Linked DNA regions of Haloglycomyces albus DSM 45210. The protein of the gene in region 1 binds, or shares a complex with, the protein of each later gene. Links are inferred from orthologs where the notes say so. Each region holds a gene or a part of one and is shown in the gene's direction. Other genes may lie near its edges.

Region 1 (9,900 bases):
GCATGAGCTTTGCCAGTTGGTATGAACGGCGACTGCAAGAAGCCCCACCCTCTGTCAAAAGGGAGGTTCTCAGCCTTGAACCGACTGACGCACTGGACTACGACGACCAGCCCATTCATCCGACTCCGATTCTCCTGGTGCCCGATGCGGGACATGAAGCGCGCGACTGTGAAAAACTCTGGCTGCCGCGTTTGGCGGCGGCAGGACGCAATTGCGCGGCGCTGAACCTACGCGGGCAAGGACAGACACCAGCGGACGTACGCTCAAACGGAATCGACACCCGAAGCCACGACATCGTCCAGACAGCGATATCGCTCCGGCATCAAGCGGTCGTCATGGCGTTCGGCGACGCTTCTGACGCGGTTTTGGAATCGGCATCCCGATACCCCACCGCTGCAGTAGTGCTGCTCAACCCCACTCGAATCCCCAAACGGCTGCCCGACCTGGTCGGAGGACCGTCGCTGTGTTTCGTGACCACCGAAGAGTCACTCCACGACAAGACCATGACGGAATTGAGCAGCCACTACGGAGCGACACCGTTGACCGTCTCGCAAAGCAAAGCCGATCTGTTCGAAGGGCCCGTCGCCGAAAACTCCGTCGACGCGGTGCTCTCGTGGCTGGTGTCCTAACACCGTGGCCGTGGTGAACAGGTGACGGCGTGGTTTAAAACAACCGCTCCGTCTCCCCGTTCGCCGTCATCCGACGGCTCGTCACGAAGCCGATTGATCAGCATGACCACTCCGAGAATGAAGACCGCCACCCCGATGGCACGACTCGCCGTCTGGGTGAACGGAATCAGACCGGGCGCGAAAATCGCGACAAGGCCGAGGACGAGACACACCACGCCCCCAATCGCCTGCAGGGACGGCCACGGAACCGGCGGAGGCTCAGGCGCACGGTATTCCGTATCCTCATCCTCATCGTCGGGAAGTTCCGCGTCCCACAGCTCCAAGAGCGTCGGCTCCTCCTTTTTCTCCTCTGGAGGAGAAGAAACCTGAGGTTTGTCCTGGTCCTGTTCCTTCTCTTGAGCCTCAGGTTCGTCCAAACCGTCGACCATCTCCCGGAAGCGCTTATCGACCTCTTCCGGCTCAAGGTGATCGTCATGACCTCTGTCAGCCACTCTGCAACTCCTTGTCGCTATCGGTGTCCGAGCTGTACGCACGGATGAACTCCGCGCTTTGGCGGAAAATCAGTTCCGCATCCCAGTCAAGGGTGGCTACGTGGTAACTGTGCAGTAGAGAGGTGGACACAATATCGGTGGAGCTCACCTGGGACCGAATGACGGCGCTGTTTCGCGGGGACACGACGTGATCGTCCACGCTGGTAAAAATCCGCATCGGAAGGTGAATCCGATCCAAATCGCGTCGCGTCGCCTTCCAACCACGGCGTAGTGACGCATAGGAAGCCAGAGGAGTACGGTCGGTCGTCGACTCCCTCTTGTCCGGCTTCTTGATATCGGAACCGATCGAGCCAACCGACGGTACGACACGGTGGATGAAGGGAGTGAGAAAACCATGCGGTGTGCTGTCGACGATTGCCGGATTGACCAGAACCAGACCACGCAGACGTTCCTGGTGCAATTCGGCCAAACGCAAGGTCAACGACCCACCCATGGACAAACCCGCGGCGAAGACGGGACGGCCGAACGACTCGGCCCGTTTCAAAGCCTGCTCAACCTCGGACATCCAATCGTCCCAGCCGGTACGGGACAAATCCTGCCAGGTCCCACCATGGCCCGGAAGCAGCGGAGCAACGACGTTAAACCCAGCAGCACGGAGATGCTCGCCCCACGGCCGCATACTGGCGGGGTCTCCAGTAAAACCATGCGTGACCAACACCGTCGCCGGGGCCGCCATACCGGCGTCAAATTCAAAAGGCTCACTTGATATTGCCACATCCCGATTGTGCCACGTTTTGTTGGTGGGTGGGTGACCGCTCTTTGGCGGGTGGGGGTGACCGCTCAGCTTGCCCCAGGCACTCCATATTTACGCTGCGGGGGCCTCTTGCGGCCGCAAGGCCGCTGCGAATCCTCCTCGCGCAAATCTGCAGCACCTGGAACAACCTGAGCTCTTCTCCAGCTCTACCGCCGCGTCGCACTTTCAGCGCTAGCGGCTCGCCGGTTGGCTCGTCCCTGGGGATGGAGTGACGGCAGTCCTCTTTAGGGAGCACAGGCAGCTCTACCGATTCTGCGCTTCGTTCGAAGCTCGACCGTTGGCGTAGCCGTGGGGAGACGGTGTGGTGGTAGAGCTCTATTGGAATACACAGGCAGTTCTACCGCCGCGCCGCTCATTCACTGCTTGCGGTTCGCCGGTTGGTCGTACCTGAGATGGCGGCTGAAGGACTGTCGCCACAGAGGTAAACGTAGGCTCGCAATACTCCAGTCGGATTTCTACGGGTGGTTGATCGTCTCCGGTGTCGACGTCTCATATTTTAGGAGCGACACGCAGGAAAATTGCTTCGACCATGGCACTTAATCGAGTCCACTCTTGGGGTTCGTGGGTTCCGAAAGTTCGATCACGTTAATCTGAACGGCGTGTTCTACCGCATTGCGAAACTTATCCTAAGCCCGCTGCTTCGGCTGTTGTGGCGTCCACATGTGCAGGGTTTGGAGCATGTTCCGGTGCGCGGGGCGGTGATTTTGGCCAGCAATCACCTGTCCTTCATCGATTCGGTGTTTCTGCCGTTGATGGTTCCCAGGCCCGTCAGATTCATTGCCAAGGCAGAATACTTCGAAGGAAGCGGGTGGAAGGATCGTTTGCGGAAATGGTTCCTGCTGAACATCGGCGCGATCCCGGTGGATCGATCCGGGGGTTCGGAAGCGGAAATGGCCCTCCGAGCGGGGCAGGAAGTGCTGGAGCGCGGAGAGGTATTCGGTATCTATCCGGAGGGAACGCGTTCACCCGACGGACGTTTGTATAAAGGTAAGACGGGAGTGGCACGACTGGCGCTCGCGACGAAGACGCCGGTCGTCCCGGTAGCAATGTTGAACACCGATCAACTACAACCCATTGGTAAACGCGTGCCGCGAATTGGAAAAGTCTACATACGTATCGGAAAATCGCTGGATTTCTCGCGATATTCCACCTATTCCCATGACCGGGCCTTTGAGCGGGCCATAACCGACGAGATCATGGACTCCATCCGTCGTCTATCCGGTCAGGAATACACCGATATATATGCGGCTCAGGTGAAAGCTCAGCATTGAGAGCTGTTCACCGCTGCGAATCGTGACTGCTTACTGTTCGCTGAACCCGGCTCGTTTCCGCAAAGCCGCCAGGTCCAATATAAGGATCTTCCTTCCTTCCGTGCGTAGCCAGCCGCGCGAGGAGAAAATCCCAATAGCCTGGTTGACGCTTTGACGCGAGCCTCCGGCCATTTCCGCCAACTGAGTCTGATTCAGTTCGATGGTGGGAAACTGCGAATTACGGCGCTGGTCGGTGAGTCGAACCAGAGTTTTGGCCACTCGCCCTGGAAGGTCAAGGAAAACGTGATCGCTGGACTGCTCGGTCAGGCGTCGAACGATGGCTCCCATGGAACGCAGGACGGCATCCAGCATGTGCGGCGAGGCGTGAACCAGTTCCAGGAAAGAGGTTCGGGAGAGTGCCAATGCCTCCACCTCTTCCAGGGCCTCCGCCGAAGCCGACCGCCGAGATCCGTCGAGCAGAGAGACCTCGCCAAGTACTTCCGGGGCCCGTGCTACGTGAAGCATCGCGCGTTCCCCGGTCGCGGCGGTGCGAAATACACTGACGGCCCCCGACCTGATCATGATCAGTGATTCTCCAGGCTCGCCCTCGAAAAACAGCAGTCGGCCCCGCAGGTATCGTCGGGGCACGGCCACCTCGGCGATCTGTTTCCTCGATTCGCTGTCGAGGCCGGAAAACATGGCCACACCTGCGAGCGGGTCGTCAGACGGGTGTACGCCCATTTTTATCCCCTTTCGGTGGAACCGTGAGTAGTGGTCCCTTCTTATGATCGCTATCTTTTTTGTCCTTGTACAGAGGTTGGTCGTAGGTATTTGAACTCGATTTCCTTCATTGTGTCATTTTTCGGTGACCTACCGTCGATAGCGTGTGCGATTCTCAATGAGTTGTTTACGGCCCAATGTCCGATTTTAACTATTCCCAGCGTATACCTGAGGTCAGCGAGAGAACCTTGATGGTATGGCGTACTGTCAACAGGGAATGGACCATTTACACGCAAACACGAGTCTCATGCGAAAGTACGAGCTCACATCATACGAAAGGTTGATGCGTGCCCTATAGGTATTTCTACGATACTGAATTTATTGAGGATGGACGCACCATCGACCTGGTGTCCATAGGTGTCGTAGACGAGTTTGGCCGTGAGTATTACGCGATTTCCACAGAGTTCAACCCCACCAAGGCCAGTGACTGGGTCAAGCGAAACGTTCTCGACAAGCTTCCCGCTCCCTCTGATTCGCAGTGGAAAGATCGCAATACCATCCGCAATGAACTGTACGAGTTCCTGGTGAGCCCGATCCGTAAAAAGGGCGGCACGCACCCCGGCGAGCGCGTGGAACTGTGGGCCTGGTTCGGTGCCTACGACCATGTGGCCTACGCGCAGTTGTGGGGAACGATGCCGGGGCTTCCCAAGGCGTTGCCGCGGATGACAAAGGACTTGCGGCAGCGGTGGGATGATCTGGGGCGTCCGGAATTGCCGTCCGCAGAGGACCACGAACTGCACAACGCTCTGGGCGACGCCCGGCACAATCTGCGGCGTTGGCGAGCCTTGGAAAAAGTCCGAAAAGGACAGGACAATAGGACGCTCGGCTGAGGTCCGACGGTGCGTTTTGCGGCGTTAAGGCGGATCTCCGGCCTGGATGACGGCGTCCCGCGCACGTGCGTCTCAGCTCCTGACATGTCGAACCGTGGCACTGAGTGGGATGCGGTAAGCTCAAGGCGGCAAAGGTGCCCATACATGGGGGAGCGACCCCACATGAGGGCCACCCTCATGATTCGGGGATGATCCCCACCGTGCGGTCGATCTCCCCTCACGTTTTTCACGCAATTTCGGTATAAGGAGAAATCCGCATGCGTATTGGTGTACTCACCGGTGGCGGAGACTGCCCCGGCTTGAACGCGGTTATTCGCGGAGCTGTTCGTAAGGGAACCAAGGACTACGGGCACGAGTTCATTGGATTCCGGTATGGGTGGAAGGGCCCCATCGAAGGAATCACCCAACCGTTGAACTGGGATATCGTGGAGAATCTCTACGATCAAGGTGGAACGATCCTCCGCTCGTCGCGCACCAACCCCTACAAGGTCGAAGGCGGCGTCGACGCCATCCGCAAGAATATGGCCGAGCTGGGTGTTGACGCGCTCATTGCCATTGGCGGCGAGGACACCTTGGGAGTCGCCAAGAAGCTGACCGACGATGGAATCAATTGCGTCGGTGTTCCCAAGACGATCGACAATGACCTGGGCGAAACCGACTACACCTTTGGTTTCGACACCGCTGTCAACATTGCCACTGAGGCCATCGACCGCCTGTGGACGACGGCCGACAGCCATGAGCGTTGCATCGTCGTGGAGATCATGGGGCGTCATGCCGGGTGGATGACCCTGCACGCCGGTATGGCCGGTGGGGCGAACGCGGTCTTGATTCCCGAGGTCGAATTCGACGTTAAACAGGTCATCGAGCAGGTACAGAGCCGTTTCGATCAGGGCAAGGCCTCGATTGTGGCGGTATCGGAAGGCGCGGTCTCCAAGGGTGGTGACATGCAGCTCAAGGACGGTGAGACCGACGCCTTCGGGCACGTCAAGCTCGGTGGTGTCGGTGACTGGGTCGCCGACCAGATCACCAAGGGAACCGGTCGGGAAACGCGTGCCGTCGTATTGGGACACACCCAGCGCGGTGGTCCCCCCACGGCGTTCGACCGGGTGCTGGCCACGCGTCTGGGAATCCAGGCGGCCGCGGCGGCCACGGAAGGCGACTTCGGCAAGATGATGGCTTTGCAGGGTACCGATATCGTCCGTGTGCCGCTGGAGGCGGCTACGGCTGAGCTGAAGACCGTTCCGGTCGAGCGGTACGAAGAACTCGGCGTGTTCTTCGGCAGCTAAAGCAGTGGACGGTCTCGTTTCTGTGGCTCGAGACTCATTCGCCTATTCATAGCGTTACTGTGGGCCTACTCGTTCGTTAAACGGGTATGCCCACAGTCATTTCTGCGACACCGCCTCAATCGAATCGTCCCTTTCCCGCCCTTGACGGTGGGTCGGTCGCCACGGATCGATCGATGCGTCCGAGCGTCATTCCCGACCTCGATGAATTTCACCTGCACCGTTCGATAGCGGACGTGGACTTTGAAGGCTGGAATCTCCCTGGGCTATACGCCTACTTCTATCGTAAGACCACTCCGGCCGGCATCCTGAGCGTCGGCCTGTACCGGCTGCGCGGCTTCGAAACACATCGCGCATGGGGCTGGGTCGGGGAGGAACACTGCTCCTATCACGCCGTCACCGATCCCTACAGCGGTAGATCGCAGGGACCGATTCCCGGTTGCCCCGACTTCACCGTCCTACACGGTGTCAACGGGCCGTACGGTTTCACCATCACCGACGCGGCGGGGCTATGTCGTACCTTCTTGCTGGACCTGTGAGGTTTCCCGAAGGTGCGCCAGGCGTCGCGTGTAGAAGATCGCCAGTGCGGTCAGGAGCAGGCCGACGGTGAGGCCGGTTCCCTTCATCGCGTGTGAGGCGGCCGGTACGAACGCGAGTACCGCGACTGGAACCTGAACGAGACCGATCAGCGCTGCCAGAAGCCATTTGCTCTGTCCTCTACCCCACGTCAAAGCGGCGATAACGGGCGAGACGACAATAAGCAGACTCGCTACGTCGAGAAAGATGTGCAGGGCGGCGTTGTGTACGCGGTCGTGCTGAAACGCCATCGCGGGACTGGCGACTGCCAATGCCGCGAGAGTGGAAAATCCGATAACGGCAAGACGACGAGTCATTGCCACACCTCCTAATACACGTGAATATTCACCATATGCGGGTGCGTGGAGTGACGCTGTCGGCTATGCGCCAGTCGGAGTGTCCGAATTCAGGCAAAACCCGGCTCCCGAGTGGTGCGGAGCCGGGTCGAGATTGATTATGACTGGGACTTTGCGGCCATGACGGCATGCTGCAGCAGGAGTGCGGTCGTGACGGGACCGACTCCACCGGGAACCGGAGTGAGCGCTCCGGCAACGGCAGCGACCGAATCATGATCGACGTCGCCGACCAAGCCACCCTCGGATGTGGGATTGGTTCCCACGTCGATGACCGTGGCGCCCGGTTTGAGGAAATCGTTCTTCACCATCTGGGCACGTCCGGCGGCCGCGATGAGAATGTCGGCTTCCTGACAAACTCGGGACAGCTCACGGGTCTTGGAATGACACACGGTGACGGTGGCGGATTCGTTGAGCAATAGCAAGGCGAGAGGCTTACCGACGACGGTGGAACGGCCGATGACGGCGACCCGGCGCCCATCCAATTGCACATCACTCCGCCGCAAGATCTCCAATGCGGCGGCCGCCGTGGAGGGAGCCCATGCGGTCAGGCCCGCCGCCAGGCGACCCAGGTTTTCGGGATTCGCACCGTCGATATCCTTATGCTGCGCGATATAGGCGCCGACGTCGGAGAGTGTGACGCCTTCAGGCAGCGGAGTCTGACAGATGATTCCGTGTACGGCGGAATCGGCGGACAAGTCCTGCAGCGTTTCGACGACCTCGGAGCGGCCGGGATCGTGTAGGCGCACCAAGCGGCAATCCATCCCGACCTTGTCGGCGGTGCGGGCAATTTGCCGCACGTACCAGGCGGTGGCCTCGTCCTCGGTGGGCACCACGACCGCCAACGTCGGGGTGACCCCCTCTGAACGGAGCTTTTCCGCGGACTCGCCTGTCTCGTTGCGGATTGTCTTGGCGATGGCCCGTCCATCGATGATCTTCACGATTTAATCCTCCGTGTCACTGCCACGATAATGGCCTCGGCTTGTACCTTGGTCTGCAGCGATTCGTTCATTTCGCTCGCGATGCGCTCACGTTCGTCGGCGCTCTTGATGGAGGCCAGATTGATGTCCACATTGAGAGCGGCGGATTCCAAAGCGGACCGGGCCGCCGAAGCCGCGACGGCGACGTCCGAGACGACATTGGGATTGGAATGGTTCATAATGCGGCCGGCGAGCTTAATGATCCGCGCCGCGACCTCGCATACCGCCAACGGCGTTTCGGCCGCCTGTACCAGCCCCTTTTGAACGGCGTCGGTGCGGGCGGCTTTCTCCTCGTCGGTGTCCTTGGGCATTTTATAGGCGGCGATGACGCCGTTGAAGGCCGTCTCGTCGTCCTCGGCCAGCCGCTGAGCGTCGTTACGTGCCGATTCGGCGGCCGCGAGGACTTCCCGGGCAATCTCTTCGTGCTCGGCGTACTTCGGTTTTCCAATTGTAAGATTACACACCATGCTGACGAGGGCCGCTCCCATGGCGGCACTCATTCCGGCCGCGGCTCCGCCCCCGGGAGCGGGGGACGCCGAAGCCAAATCGGTATACCATTGGTCAATTGTTGTATTTCGCACGAGTCTCACCTTATATTCCGAGCTTGCGGCAGTGGCGCAACTGTCTCGGCGCTTTGAATCGAGGCACATCACGGCCGGGTAAACGTCCCACGAATTACGTGTCACAGAATGGGATGAGTCGCGTACTCATTGAGGCCCCAGTGCTCCGGGGTTACCATTGGCGCTGTGAATCGTCAATGGCATCAATCGTTGACTCATTTACACAATTTAGGAGTATGGATCTGTGATGCGTCCCCCCAATGGCAAACGTCGTATCCTGGGCGTCGTTCGACTCTCCCTGTCACACGACGAAACCGACGATGACTCCGTTGATCGACAAAAGGACATTATCGAGATGTACGCCAAGAGCCACTATGGGACCGTGGTTGCTTGGGCTATCGATAATGGGGTGTCCGGCGAAAAAAATCCGTTCGACCGTGCAGACCTAAGAACCTGGCTAACTGATGAGGCTGCATCAAAATATGACCTCATTGTTGCCTGGAAGGTTGACCGCTTGGGGCGTACAGTGCGTGGTGTTCTTGAACTGGATGACTGGCTTCAAGAACGCGACAAGGGGCTTGCGATAACGGAAGCTCAAATCGATACGACCACTCCTCCTGGGAGGATGATGCTCACTCAGTTGGCCGGTATGGCGGAGATGGAGCTGGCTCAAATCAAGTCACGAGTCCGCCGGTGGCATGAGTACGCTCGCCAGCATGGAAGACCGACAGGCAATTTGCCTAGCTGGATTTATCGTGAGGAGGATGGGACCTACCGTATGGATCAAGATCGCGCTGCTGTCCTTCGTCGGATCGTCAACGCACGCTTGGACGGTGATTCATTTCCTAGGATCATCGAGCAACTAGAGAATGATGGTGTTAAGACACTTAGCGGCAATGATCACTGGTCAATACACAACTTGTCGGAGCTGATGCGTTCCCCTGCCCTTGCGGGCTGTCGCTATGAACGACCTGGACGTAGCTCGATTCGAGGCAGGAGGTTGGTTTCAGACACGGACGGCGTTCCGATTCGCTTTTTTCCGCCAATAATCTCGTTGGACGAATGGCGACGGCTTAACTCGAACCGACAGGGACCCCGAAAATCCAAGAGTCTCAAATATAATGTTCTTGGTCGTAAACTCATACGTTGCGGGGAATGTAATGGGATCTATACGGTATGCCCCGTATCCAGAAAAAAGGCGGGTCAGAAAGATTCGACAGAGCCAGAACTCTTCTATCGGCATATACAGGGTTACAAGAACTATTCAAACTGCAAGTCGCGGACCAGTATCCCATATCGGGTGATCGATGAGCTACTGGAAGCGCACTTCATGGATAAGCGAGGTGATTCGCTC
Region 2 (10,137 bases), 2.3 Mb from region 1 along the record:
TGCCGATGTCGATTTCCTTTGTCGGGGCTTCGGTGATCTGGGCGTTTATTTATGATGTGCGTCCGCCGCAGGAAAACCAGATCGGAATTTTGAACGCGATGGTGACCGCCTTCGGCGGGGAGCCGGTCGATTGGCTGCGAGACTGGCCGGTCAACACCCTTCTACTCATAGCAATCTTGGTGTGGATCCAGGTAGGTTTTGCCACGGTTCTATTGTCGGCCGCGCTGAAAGCGGTGCCCAGTGAAATCAACGAAGCGGCTCGCATGGACGGAGCGAGTCGGTGGCAATTGTTTTGGCGGATCACCGTCCCTTCCGTGAAACCCGCGATCGTCTTGGTCATGATTACGATCTTCATCGCCACCTTGAAGTTGTTCGACATCGTGCGGACCATGACCGGTGGTCGACGCGGAACCGACGTCATCGCCCACAACATGTGGGCCCAAATTTACGAACAACGGCATATCGGACGAGGGTCGGCCATGGCGGTATTGCTGTTGGTACTGGTCGTCCCGGTGATCGTGTACCAGGTCCGGAACTTGCGTCGTTATCAGCGGGAGGGGCGTTAAGATGTCGCAGGAGAGTACCCTTACATCCGACGTCGGAGGATCGTCTGACCGGCGCGACGATCGGAGAACCGAGTCTAAGCCCAAGCGGCGTTCGGGGATGGGCTGGCTGTCGAGCCGAGTGGGTTCGGCGGTGGCCATTCTGATCGCGGTTCTGTGGACCTTGCCGACGGCCGGTCTGTTCATCAATTCACTCCGTTCTCAAGACGACATCGAGGATGCCGGATGGTGGACGACGGTTCGCGACCCGGCTTTTACCGTGGAGACGTACAACTACGTTCTGTACAGTTCCGGTTCCGGCGGAGGGTTTGCCAACTATTTTCTGAACAGCCTCGTCATCGCCGTTCCCAGCGTTCTGTTGCCCATCGCATTGGGGACCATGGCGGCATACGCCTTGTCGTGGATTCGCTTTCGCGGACGCGGAATCATCTTCATTGGAATCTTCTCCTTGCAGATTGTTCCGCTGCAAATGTCCATTGTTCCGCTTCTGTCGTTTTTCAGCGATGGTTTGAGTTTGGGTGGAATGACGATTGTGCCGCCGTGGGACCTGGCCGGGTTCGAACGCTATATTCAGATTTGGATCGCGCACACCGTTTTCGGGCTCCCTTTGGCAATTTTCTTGCTGCACAACTTTATTCGTGAAATACCGGCGGATGTGGTCGAGGCGGCTAGAATGGACGGAGCCAGTCACGTCCAGATATTCCGAAGTGTGGTGTTGCCGTTGGCGGCACCCGCCATTGCCTCCATCTCGATTTTCCAGTTCCTCTGGGTATGGAACGACTACCTGGTAGGTCTGGTGTTCGGCGGTGGCCCGATGACCAATCCCCTGACCGTCCAATTGGCGAACATGGCGGGGACTTATGGGGACAATTGGACCCGTTTGCCCGCTGCCGCGTTCGTATCGATCATTGTGCCGCTTATGGTGTTTTTGGTATTGCAACGGTACTTTGTCCGGGGGCTTTTGGCCGGAAGTGTCAAAGGTTAGACAGTTTGAGTTGACCAAACAATGAACAAATCTCAGATGTTTTGCTAATTCGCTGCGGCCCGAGAAGGCGTAGGACACAATCGGAATTGCCAGAGATTCCAATCTCACTTGTGTCGGAAGATTGATTGACATGGCGGTACGGCCGGGGTAGGAAAACGGGAACGGATAGGGACCTGTCATTCCCGTTTTCTCTACTTCGCGGCTTCGGCACATGTCGGTGATCGATACGAGTGGCGATACTTCGCTTGCATCTGGGGGACGTCATGTCTGATCGAGATCTACCGGAGGAATTCCGCGACACTCTACCACTGGAGGAACGCGATTCTTCGGGAAATCCACCCGTTGACCAGCCTTCGGTGATGGGGGACGAAGCGGACGCCCAAAGCGGTTCGGTAGGAAACGCCTGGGTCCTGTTGGGTCTGTTCTTGTTGATTGGAATCGGGGTGGTCATGCTGATCGTATTCGCTTCGAGTGGGGACGCTTCTGAATCCATGCTGTTGTGAGGCCATGGCGAGATCCACGCCAAAGCATGGCCCGTTCAGTTGTTACTCCGACGTTGGAGTGGGAAACTCGAACGCATGGAAACTTGGCGCGGAATCGAAGCGACCCCGCAGAACTGGCCGAAGTCGGTCGTCGCCATCGGCGTATTCGACGGGGTGCATCGAGGACATCAGGCTCTCATTCGCACAACCGTCGCGGAAGCCGAACGGCGAGGCGACTCGGCCTCGGTCGTCATCACCTTTGACCCCCATCCCACGGCGGTAGTGGCCCCGAAACACGTGCCCGCCTCCCTGGCCACCGTGGACCGCCGCATCGAACTGATCGGTGAATGCGGTGCGGACGCGGTCTGCGTTCTTCCCTTTACCCGCGAACTGTCTCAACTGAGCCCAGAAGACTTCGTGAAGCAGGTCTTGGTGGATCGGCTCCATGCGGAGGCCGTCGTGGTCGGGGAGGACTTCCGTTTCGGGCACAAGGCCGCCGGAGATACCGCTCTACTCGCGCGCTTGGGCGCGGAATGGGGTTTCGACGTCTACCCACAGACCTTGGAGGCCGATACGGAATCGTTTTCCTCCAGCCGAGTGCGGCGCCTTATCTCCTCCGGTGATGTGGAGGGGGCGGCCGAAGTGCTCGGACGGCCGTACAGTATTTCGGGAACCGTGGTCCGAGGAGCCGGTCGAGGTGTCGACCTGGGATTTCCGACCGCGAATATCGGCCACGACACCCACGTGGCGGTCCCGACCGACGGTATCTACTCCGGGTGGCTGCACGTCGACGAACGCCGTTTGCCCGCCGCCGTCAGTGTGGGGACGAATCCGACCTTCGGCGAAGCCGAACGAACCATCGAGGCCTACGTGCTGGATTTCGAGGAGGACCTCTACAACCAGCGGGTACGACTTGACTTCGCTCACCACCTGCGAGGACAAATCACCTTCGACAACCTGGACGAACTGGTAAAACAGATTAGTGACGATGTCACGCAGGTGCGCCGCCTTTTGGAGGGGGAATAGCCGGACTGCTAAGGTTAGGCAGGTTACCGGTCTGCGACCGCCCGTCCGGGTAGGTCGACGAATGGAACCGACACCGTCGTTGCGGGGTTCAGGCCCCCACGGCCGTAACACGGGTCTGCACGACGCCGCGGGCCGCGTGTGACCCTCATCGATCCGAACGGAGGAATCGGTGAGGCATCATTGGTGCGAAACAAGATTGTGAGAGAAATGGCGCTCGATACTGCCCAGAAGGCTGAAATCATCAAGGAATACGCCACCCACGAAGGTGACTCGGGTTCGACCGAGGTCCAGGTGGCGCTGTTGACCGCTCGTATTTCGGAGCTGACCGAACACTCCAAGCAGCACAAGCACGACCACCACTCACGTCGTGGTCTTCTCCTGCTGGTCGGTAAGCGTCGTCGTCTGCTGAAATACCTGCGTAATCAGGACATCAACCGCTACCGCTCGCTCATCGAGCGTCTCGGAATTCGCGGTTAATCAGCTGGATGGGAGCGGCAAGGGCCGCTCCCATCGGCGTATAAGGGGTCTTGTAGGTCTATCGAGATTCCCAGTCGAACACGAAGACGGCACCGCGCTGGAAAATCGCGTCATTGAGCGAAAACCAAAGAAACGTCCAGCGAGCGTTTGAGTAAGCCTGTCAAATGTGAAATGTTCGTCTGGTGGACTCATGACAGGTAGCATTCCAAAGAGACCGACGTACTGTATATCGCGTACAACTCGCCGCGTACCCCGGTCCTCGGTAGTGGCATACGGTGACACCATCGGTTCGAGTCTCGACTCGAACGACGGCAATTACCGTGTGCTTCGATCGAAGACCGGAACCGTCGGGCCAAGCTCGGTCCCGACCACAGGATGGCTCCAATGCACTGCGGTGTGGAGTTGACCCCGCGCAATGAGTCGCTGGGCCCACTCGGTGACAACCTGACAGGTGAGTTGTACTCCAAACAAATGAACGGAGTAAAGCAACTCTTATGACAGAACCAGAAGCCCCAAACGGGGTGAGCAACGCACACCGTCTTGGCAACGACCACGCCACCGCGGTGATCGACAACGGTGATTTCGGAAAGCGCGAGATCACCTTCAGTGCGGGAAAACTCGCCAAACTCGCGCAGGGGTCGGCGGTAGTCACGATGGGCGACAGCGTCGTCCTCTCCACCACCTCCGCCTCCCGTACGCCCAAGGAACACTTCGACTTCTTCCCACTGACGGTCGACATCGAAGAGCGTATGTACGCCGCCGGTCGGATTCCCGGGTCCTTCTTCCGCCGGGAAGGGCGTCCCAGTGAAAACGCCATCCTTACCTGCCGTCTCATCGACCGAGGCATCCGTCCCACGTTCGCCGACGGACTGCGCAACGAGGTGCAGGTAGTCGGAACGATCATGTCGCTCGACGAAAAACACGAGTACGACGTCATCGCCATGAACGCCGCATCCATGTCCACCCAGTTGGCCGGGCTCCCGTTCTCGGGTCCCCTGGGGTCGACCCGAGCGGTGCACATCGACGGCCAGTGGGTCTTCTTCCCCACTGTGGAGGAAATCGAACGGGCCACCTTCGACATGGTCGTCACCGGCCGTGTCCTCGACGACGGCGACGTGGCCATCATGATGGTCGAGGCCGAAGCCACCGACACCTCCTATGACCTCATCGAAAACGGCGCACCGCAGCCGACTGAGAACATCGTCGCCGACGGTATCGAAGCGGTCAAGCCCGTCATCGCCGAACTGGTACGGGCCCAGAGTGATCTGGCCTCCCGCACCGCCAAATCCGAAGGCGAGTACCCGCGCTTCCCCGAATACCAGGACGATGTCTTCGAGGCCGTGGAACAAGCCGTCGGGCCACGTCTGGATCGCGCCCTCACCATCGCCGACAAGGCCGAACGCGGGACCGAACTCGACGCGGTCAAAGCCGAACTACTCGAGAAGATCGGCGCCGATTTCGAAGGTCGCGAAGGCGAAATCAGCAATGCGCTGCGCTCGCTGACCAAAAAGTACGTGCGTCGTCGGGTGATTTCCGAGCGCCTCCGTATCGACGGACGGACGCCGACCGATATCCGTCCTCTGGCGGCGGAAGTGGGCATCCTGCCCCGCGTGCACGGTTCGGCCCTGTTCGAACGCGGCGAAACCCAGATCCTGGGAGTCACGACGCTCAACATGCTGCGCATGGAGCAGTCGATCGACACGCTCTCGCCGGTCACCAAAAAGCGCTACATGCACAACTACAACATGCCGCCCTACTCCACAGGGGAGACCGGTCGCGTCGGCACGCCGAAGCGCCGCGAAATCGGTCACGGCGCCTTGGCGGAACGGGCTCTGGTGCCCGTGCTTCCCGGCAAAGAGGAATTCCCCTACGCCATCCGTCAGGTATCGGAGGCGATCGGTTCGAACGGTTCGACCTCGATGGGGTCGGTCTGTGCGTCGTCCATGAGCCTGATGAGCGCCGGGGTTCCACTGAAGGCCTCGGTTGCCGGTATCGCCATGGGACTCATCAGCGAAGAGGTCGACGGGGAAACCAACTACGTCACCCTGACCGACATCCTCGGAGCGGAAGACGCCTATGGCGACATGGACTTCAAGGTCGCCGGTACCACCGAATTCGTCACCGCGCTGCAGTTGGACACCAAACTCGACGGGCTTCCTTCGGACGTGCTGAAGAACGCTCTCAGCCAAGCCAGGGAAGCGCGCCTGGAAATCCTGGACGTCATGTCCTCGGCCATTATCGCGCCCGGCGAACTGGCCGCCTCCGCACCGCGCATCACTACGCTCAAGGTTCCGGTGGACAAGATCGGTGCGGTCATCGGTCCGAAGGGACAGACGATCAACCAGATCACCGAAGACACCGGTGCCGACGTGACCGTCGAAGACGACGGCACGATCTACGTATCGGCGGAAAACGGCTCGCAGGCCGATGCCGCCGTCGAAGTGATCAACGGAATCGCCAACCCGGCACAGGCCAACGTGGGTGACCGTTTCCTCGGTACGGTCGTCAAGACCACCGACTTCGGTGCCTTCATCTCACTTCTGCCCGGTCGCGACGGGCTCCTGCACATCTCGAAGGTGGGCGACGGCAAGCGCGTCGACCGCGTGGAAGACGTGCTCAACGTAGGCGACAAGCTCGAGGTGGAGATCAGCGATCTCGACAATCGCGGCAAGATCTACCTCGACAAGGTCTACCCCGAAGGCGAAGAGCCGGAAGGCTACAAGAAGGGACGTCCACAGCGCGACGAAAACCGTCGCGAAGGTCGCGGCGGTGGCCGTGGAGGTTCGCGCGGGGGAGGATCGCGGAACAACAACGAAGGCCGCGGCGACTCGGACAACGAAGGGCAACAGCGCCGCCGCCGTCGTCGTCGGGAGTTAGGTGACCGCTCAGCTTGCCCCAGGCACTCCATATTTGCGCTGTGGGGGATTCTCACGACCTGAAGGTCGCGACGAATCCTCCTCGCGCAAATCTGAAGCACCTGGAACAACCTGAGCTCTTCTCCAGCTCTACCGCCGCTGCACACGCGCTACGCGCGCTGTTAGCGGCTCGCCAGTTGGCTCATCCTTGGGGAAAGTGTGACGGCAGCTCTTTAGGGAGCACAGGCAGCTCTACCGCTTCTGCGCTGCGCTCGAAGCTCGCCAGTTTCGTAAAACTTGCGCGATGGCCGATTTCGTCCTGAAGGTACGGCCGGCTCTACCGCCGCATCGCACTTTCAGTGCTAGCATCTCGCCAGTTGGCGTAGCCGTGGGGATGGAGTGACGGCAGCTCTTTAGGGAGCACAGGCAGCATTACCTACCGCATGTACGCACGCTATGTGGTCTGCTGGCGGCTCGCTGGTTGGGTTTTCGGATTGGTGCTGGAGCTTGGGCGTGCTCGCGGTTCAACTTGATACGTTATATCTTTGGCTGGTTCCTCGGTTTGACACTGGGGGACCGGCTTTTAATGTCTACGGGCGATGGTAGATACGCCTGCGTTAACCGGTTAACGAACCAGAAGGGTGGACGATGATTCGGGTAGGTATTTTGGGGGCGCATGGACGGATGGGTTCTACTGCCGTTCAAGCGGTTAATGAGGCCGGGGACATGGAATTGGTCGCCGCGCTGGGACGGGATGACGAGTTGGAAGAACTCAGTCGGGCCGAAGCCGAAGTGGTTCTGGACTTCACCTTGCCCGACGTGGTCATGTCGAATGTGAAATGGTGTCTGGACAACGGCATTCGTCCTGTAGTGGGCGTCAGCGGTTTTGACGCCGAACGGATTGATCGTGTTCGTCAGTGGGTCGATGGCGCACAGTCGGGCGCGGCCATTATTCCGAACTTCTCGATCGGAGCGGTCTTGATGATGCGGTTCGCCGCTCAAGCGGCTCCGTATTTTCCGTCGGTGGAGGTCATCGAAGCGCACCATCCCCGTAAGATCGATGCTCCTTCCGGCACCGCAGCGCATACCGCTGAGCGCATCGCACAGGCACGACGGGGTTTGCCGCCCGCTCCGGACGCCACCGAGCGAGATGAGAAAGGTGCGCGGGGAGCCGATATCGATGGAGTTCCGGTCCATGCGATACGTTCTGCCGGGTACGTGGCCAGCCAGCAAGTCTGGTTCGGTGGTGAAGGGGAACGGTTGACGCTGTCTCACGACTCCACCGATCGGCAGTCCTTCATGCCGGGTGTTTTGCTGGCGATTCGACGTACCGCCGAATCGCCAGGTCTTACAGTTGGTCTCGATGAAATCTTGGACTGATTTTTCTCTATGCGAGGTTTAGGAACTCTGTTCTTCGTCCTCGCTGCTTTCATCGCTGGGTTCGCTCGGTTCCGGCTCGGTGTCGTCCTCCGGCACGTCCTCCGACTCCTCGGGTGTTTCAGGCTCGTCGGAGGTTGATTCCTCTGGAGACTCGGTGGGTTCGTCCTCCGGGGTCCCGGAATCGTTCGCCTCAGGGGAGTCGGTATTCTCCGCATCCGTCTCGCTGTCGGCGTCTTCCTCAGGGACAACGTCTTCCGGAACAGCACCGCCTGGATCGTCGTATGGCGCCTCGTCCTGTTCGGCGGGGGCGCTTTCCGGCGGTGCGCTGTTGTCGCCGTAGTAACGACTGACGTTTCCAGTGGCGACTTGGCCGACGATCGACAATATGATCATGGTGAGAACGAACACCACGGCCGAAGAGATGGCGGCCGTCAGCGTGGTCCGTTTCCAGCGCTTGCTCTGTTTGTCGGTCGAATCGAATTCGGCGAGCGGCGGCATTTTCCGCGTTTCGGTGAGGGGAGCCGGTGTTTCGGGAACGACCGGAATCACCGACACCTGAGTCGCGTCCAGGTCGGAGTCGTCGGCGTAGCGAATTGCCACCGGATACGTGGCGCTGGCGGTAGGTCCGTCGCCGGTATGGGACGCCGGGTTTGAGCGACGTAGAGAGTTCAACTGGGTGACCTGCGCCTTGACCTTGGCGTGGGTCGAGCGCATGGCACGCAGTATGAATACGGAACCGACAGTGGCGCACACACTGAGAATCGCGGTTCCGGTGACTGTCCCCCACAATCCGAGCCCTTTGGCCACCACGGCTCCTAGGGTCGAGGCGGCGGTCGCGGCCGCTATCTGCCCCAAGCTCAGCGACGTATCGCCGCTTCTATGAGTCCGAGTGCGGTTAACGGTGGCCGGCTGTGGGGTAATGGTTGGTGTCTGTTTTTCAGCCTGCTGTACAGCCACGAGCCCTCCTGGCATAAGTCAATGAGGTGGTGGTATGGACGTGGAAGGTGGTCTGGACATGGAATGTGTCCCGGCTCGAGTGGCATTGAGACCGGTGAGATGACGAGTGATCGTCTCCGTGAACGGATCCTGTCGGTAGACCGTGAAGATGGGGTTCCCCCGATGGCGAGTATTCAATTATGGGTATACATGGAGTCGGAGAATCAATGAGACGATCCATGCCCGAACTCCAATGGTCACAGTTCACGCATCAGGATGCTACCCATTGTGTGAAGTATTACGATTTGATATCAACCGTATTACGATACTTTACCGCCTGCTACACACGAGCATTCACTCGGGTGGGCATAGTCCCCTTGATGCGGCACTACATTGTGCAACACGCTATTGACCAAGGGTATTCCGTGGATTTATTCCTCCACCGGGCTCGGCGACGGGCTCGGAGAGGGAGACGGGGAAGGCGACGGTGAGGGTGAGGGCGATATGGAAGGTGAGGGCGACGGGCTGATCGAAATGCTGGGTTCGGCCGTCGGGGTCTCGGTCGGGGATTCGGTGGGAGACGGTGAGGCGGTTTGGGGAGGGGGCTCAGCGGTCGGCGGATTGATCGTGACCGTCACCCGGGGTGGAGTAACGTAACGATCCCCTTGGCCGGTGAACACCCCGAGCAGGAGGAGTGCGCCCATGGTGATGGCGAAGACGATGACACTGGCAATGGCGGTGCTGACCAACAGGCGTTTACGGGAGGAGGATTTGTGTACGTATTCGTGGGACGTGGCTTTAAAGGTGGGTATGACATTCGTGCGCTCGTCATCCGCTTCTGCGGTGGCTTCGGTTTCGGTGGAGTCCTGTTCGGTTACCCGAATACGCTCGTGAGCGCGTCGCATGGCACGCAGGATCAGTACCGATCCAATGGTGGCGACCAGACTCAGAATCGCGGTACCCCAGACGGTTCCCCAGGCACCGAGGTAACGGATGATCAACGCTCCCAAAGTGGAGGCACCGGCGGCGGCGATGACCTGTCCCACCGTGACCTTGGTTTCGGACTCGTCGGGTTCTTCCGCGGGTTTCTTTCCTCGTGTGCTCCCGCTGCGATAAAGCTCCATGTTAGAAGCCCTGTCCCGGTTTACGCAGGGAGTACCGGCTGAGGCGATGCAATTGCCATGCCCATAGGGCACCGAGCACCGCGATGGACAGGGACAATGCGATGAGGGTGATGCGACCGCCGTCGAACTGCACTGCCCGGGCGTGGAGACGGTATTCCTGACCCGGTTCCAGAACCCAGGTGACCGTTCGGCCTTCCAGCGTTCCGTTGTGTTCGGCTACGTTGGCGGGAAAGGTGACCGCAACCTGGTAATTCAGGCCGGGGGGTAGCGTGGCGGTCGAATCGTGCTTGAGATTCCAATAGCCTTCGG

What was found.
Region 2: HALAL_RS0100180 (region 1) and HALAL_RS0111000 share a complex: the UniProt entries of both Bacillus subtilis proteins name them as parts of the possible RNA degradosome complex. The link is inferred for Haloglycomyces albus DSM 45210 from one-to-one orthologs.

What each region holds. Positions count from the first base shown.
Region 1 is NZ_AZUQ01000001.1:23,836-33,735, reverse strand. Bases 4,229-7,065 are described here. They hold HALAL_RS0100180 (6-phosphofructokinase), read left to right. Parts: upstream 4,229-5,051; coding sequence 5,052-6,080; downstream 6,081-7,065. Other genes in these bases: HALAL_RS0100170 (hypothetical protein), read right to left, coding at 6,587-6,970; HALAL_RS0100175 (hypothetical protein), read left to right, coding at 6,254-6,616; HALAL_RS0100185 (polyadenylate-specific 3'-exoribonuclease AS), read left to right, coding at 4,252-4,794. Also shown: HALAL_RS0100215 (flavin-containing monooxygenase), read left to right, coding at 1-6; HALAL_RS17165 (hypothetical protein), read left to right, coding at 3-629; HALAL_RS17160 (DUF308 domain-containing protein), read right to left, coding at 626-1,120; HALAL_RS0100200 (alpha/beta hydrolase), read right to left, coding at 1,113-1,895; HALAL_RS0100195 (lysophospholipid acyltransferase family protein), read left to right, coding at 2,534-3,205; HALAL_RS0100190 (Crp/Fnr family transcriptional regulator), read right to left, coding at 3,236-3,925; HALAL_RS0100165 (bifunctional 5,10-methylenetetrahydrofolate dehydrogenase/5,10-methenyltetrahydrofolate cyclohydrolase), read right to left, coding at 7,108-7,947; HALAL_RS0100160 (cyclodeaminase/cyclohydrolase family protein), read right to left, coding at 7,944-8,567; HALAL_RS0100155 (recombinase family protein), read left to right, coding at 8,794-9,900. UniProt on the Bacillus subtilis protein: Catalyzes the phosphorylation of D-fructose 6-phosphate to fructose 1,6-bisphosphate by ATP, the first committing step of glycolysis.
Region 2 is NZ_AZUQ01000001.1:2,346,053-2,356,189, forward strand. The notes cover bases 3,676-6,749. They hold HALAL_RS0111000 (polyribonucleotide nucleotidyltransferase), read left to right. Parts: upstream 3,676-4,027; coding sequence 4,028-6,472; downstream 6,473-6,749. Also shown: HALAL_RS0110975 (carbohydrate ABC transporter permease), read left to right, coding at 1-566; HALAL_RS0110980 (ABC transporter permease subunit), read left to right, coding at 664-1,548; HALAL_RS0110985 (hypothetical protein), read left to right, coding at 1,812-2,051; HALAL_RS0110990 (bifunctional riboflavin kinase/FAD synthetase), read left to right, coding at 2,127-3,056; rpsO (30S ribosomal protein S15), read left to right, coding at 3,264-3,533; dapB (4-hydroxy-tetrahydrodipicolinate reductase), read left to right, coding at 7,040-7,768; HALAL_RS0111010 (ICP22 family protein), read right to left, coding at 7,787-8,725; HALAL_RS0111015 (hypothetical protein), read right to left, coding at 9,136-9,828; HALAL_RS0111020 (LppM family (lipo)protein), read right to left, coding at 9,830-10,137. UniProt on the Bacillus subtilis protein: Involved in mRNA degradation. Catalyzes the phosphorolysis of single-stranded polyribonucleotides processively in the 3'- to 5'-direction. Necessary for competence development in Bacillus subtilis.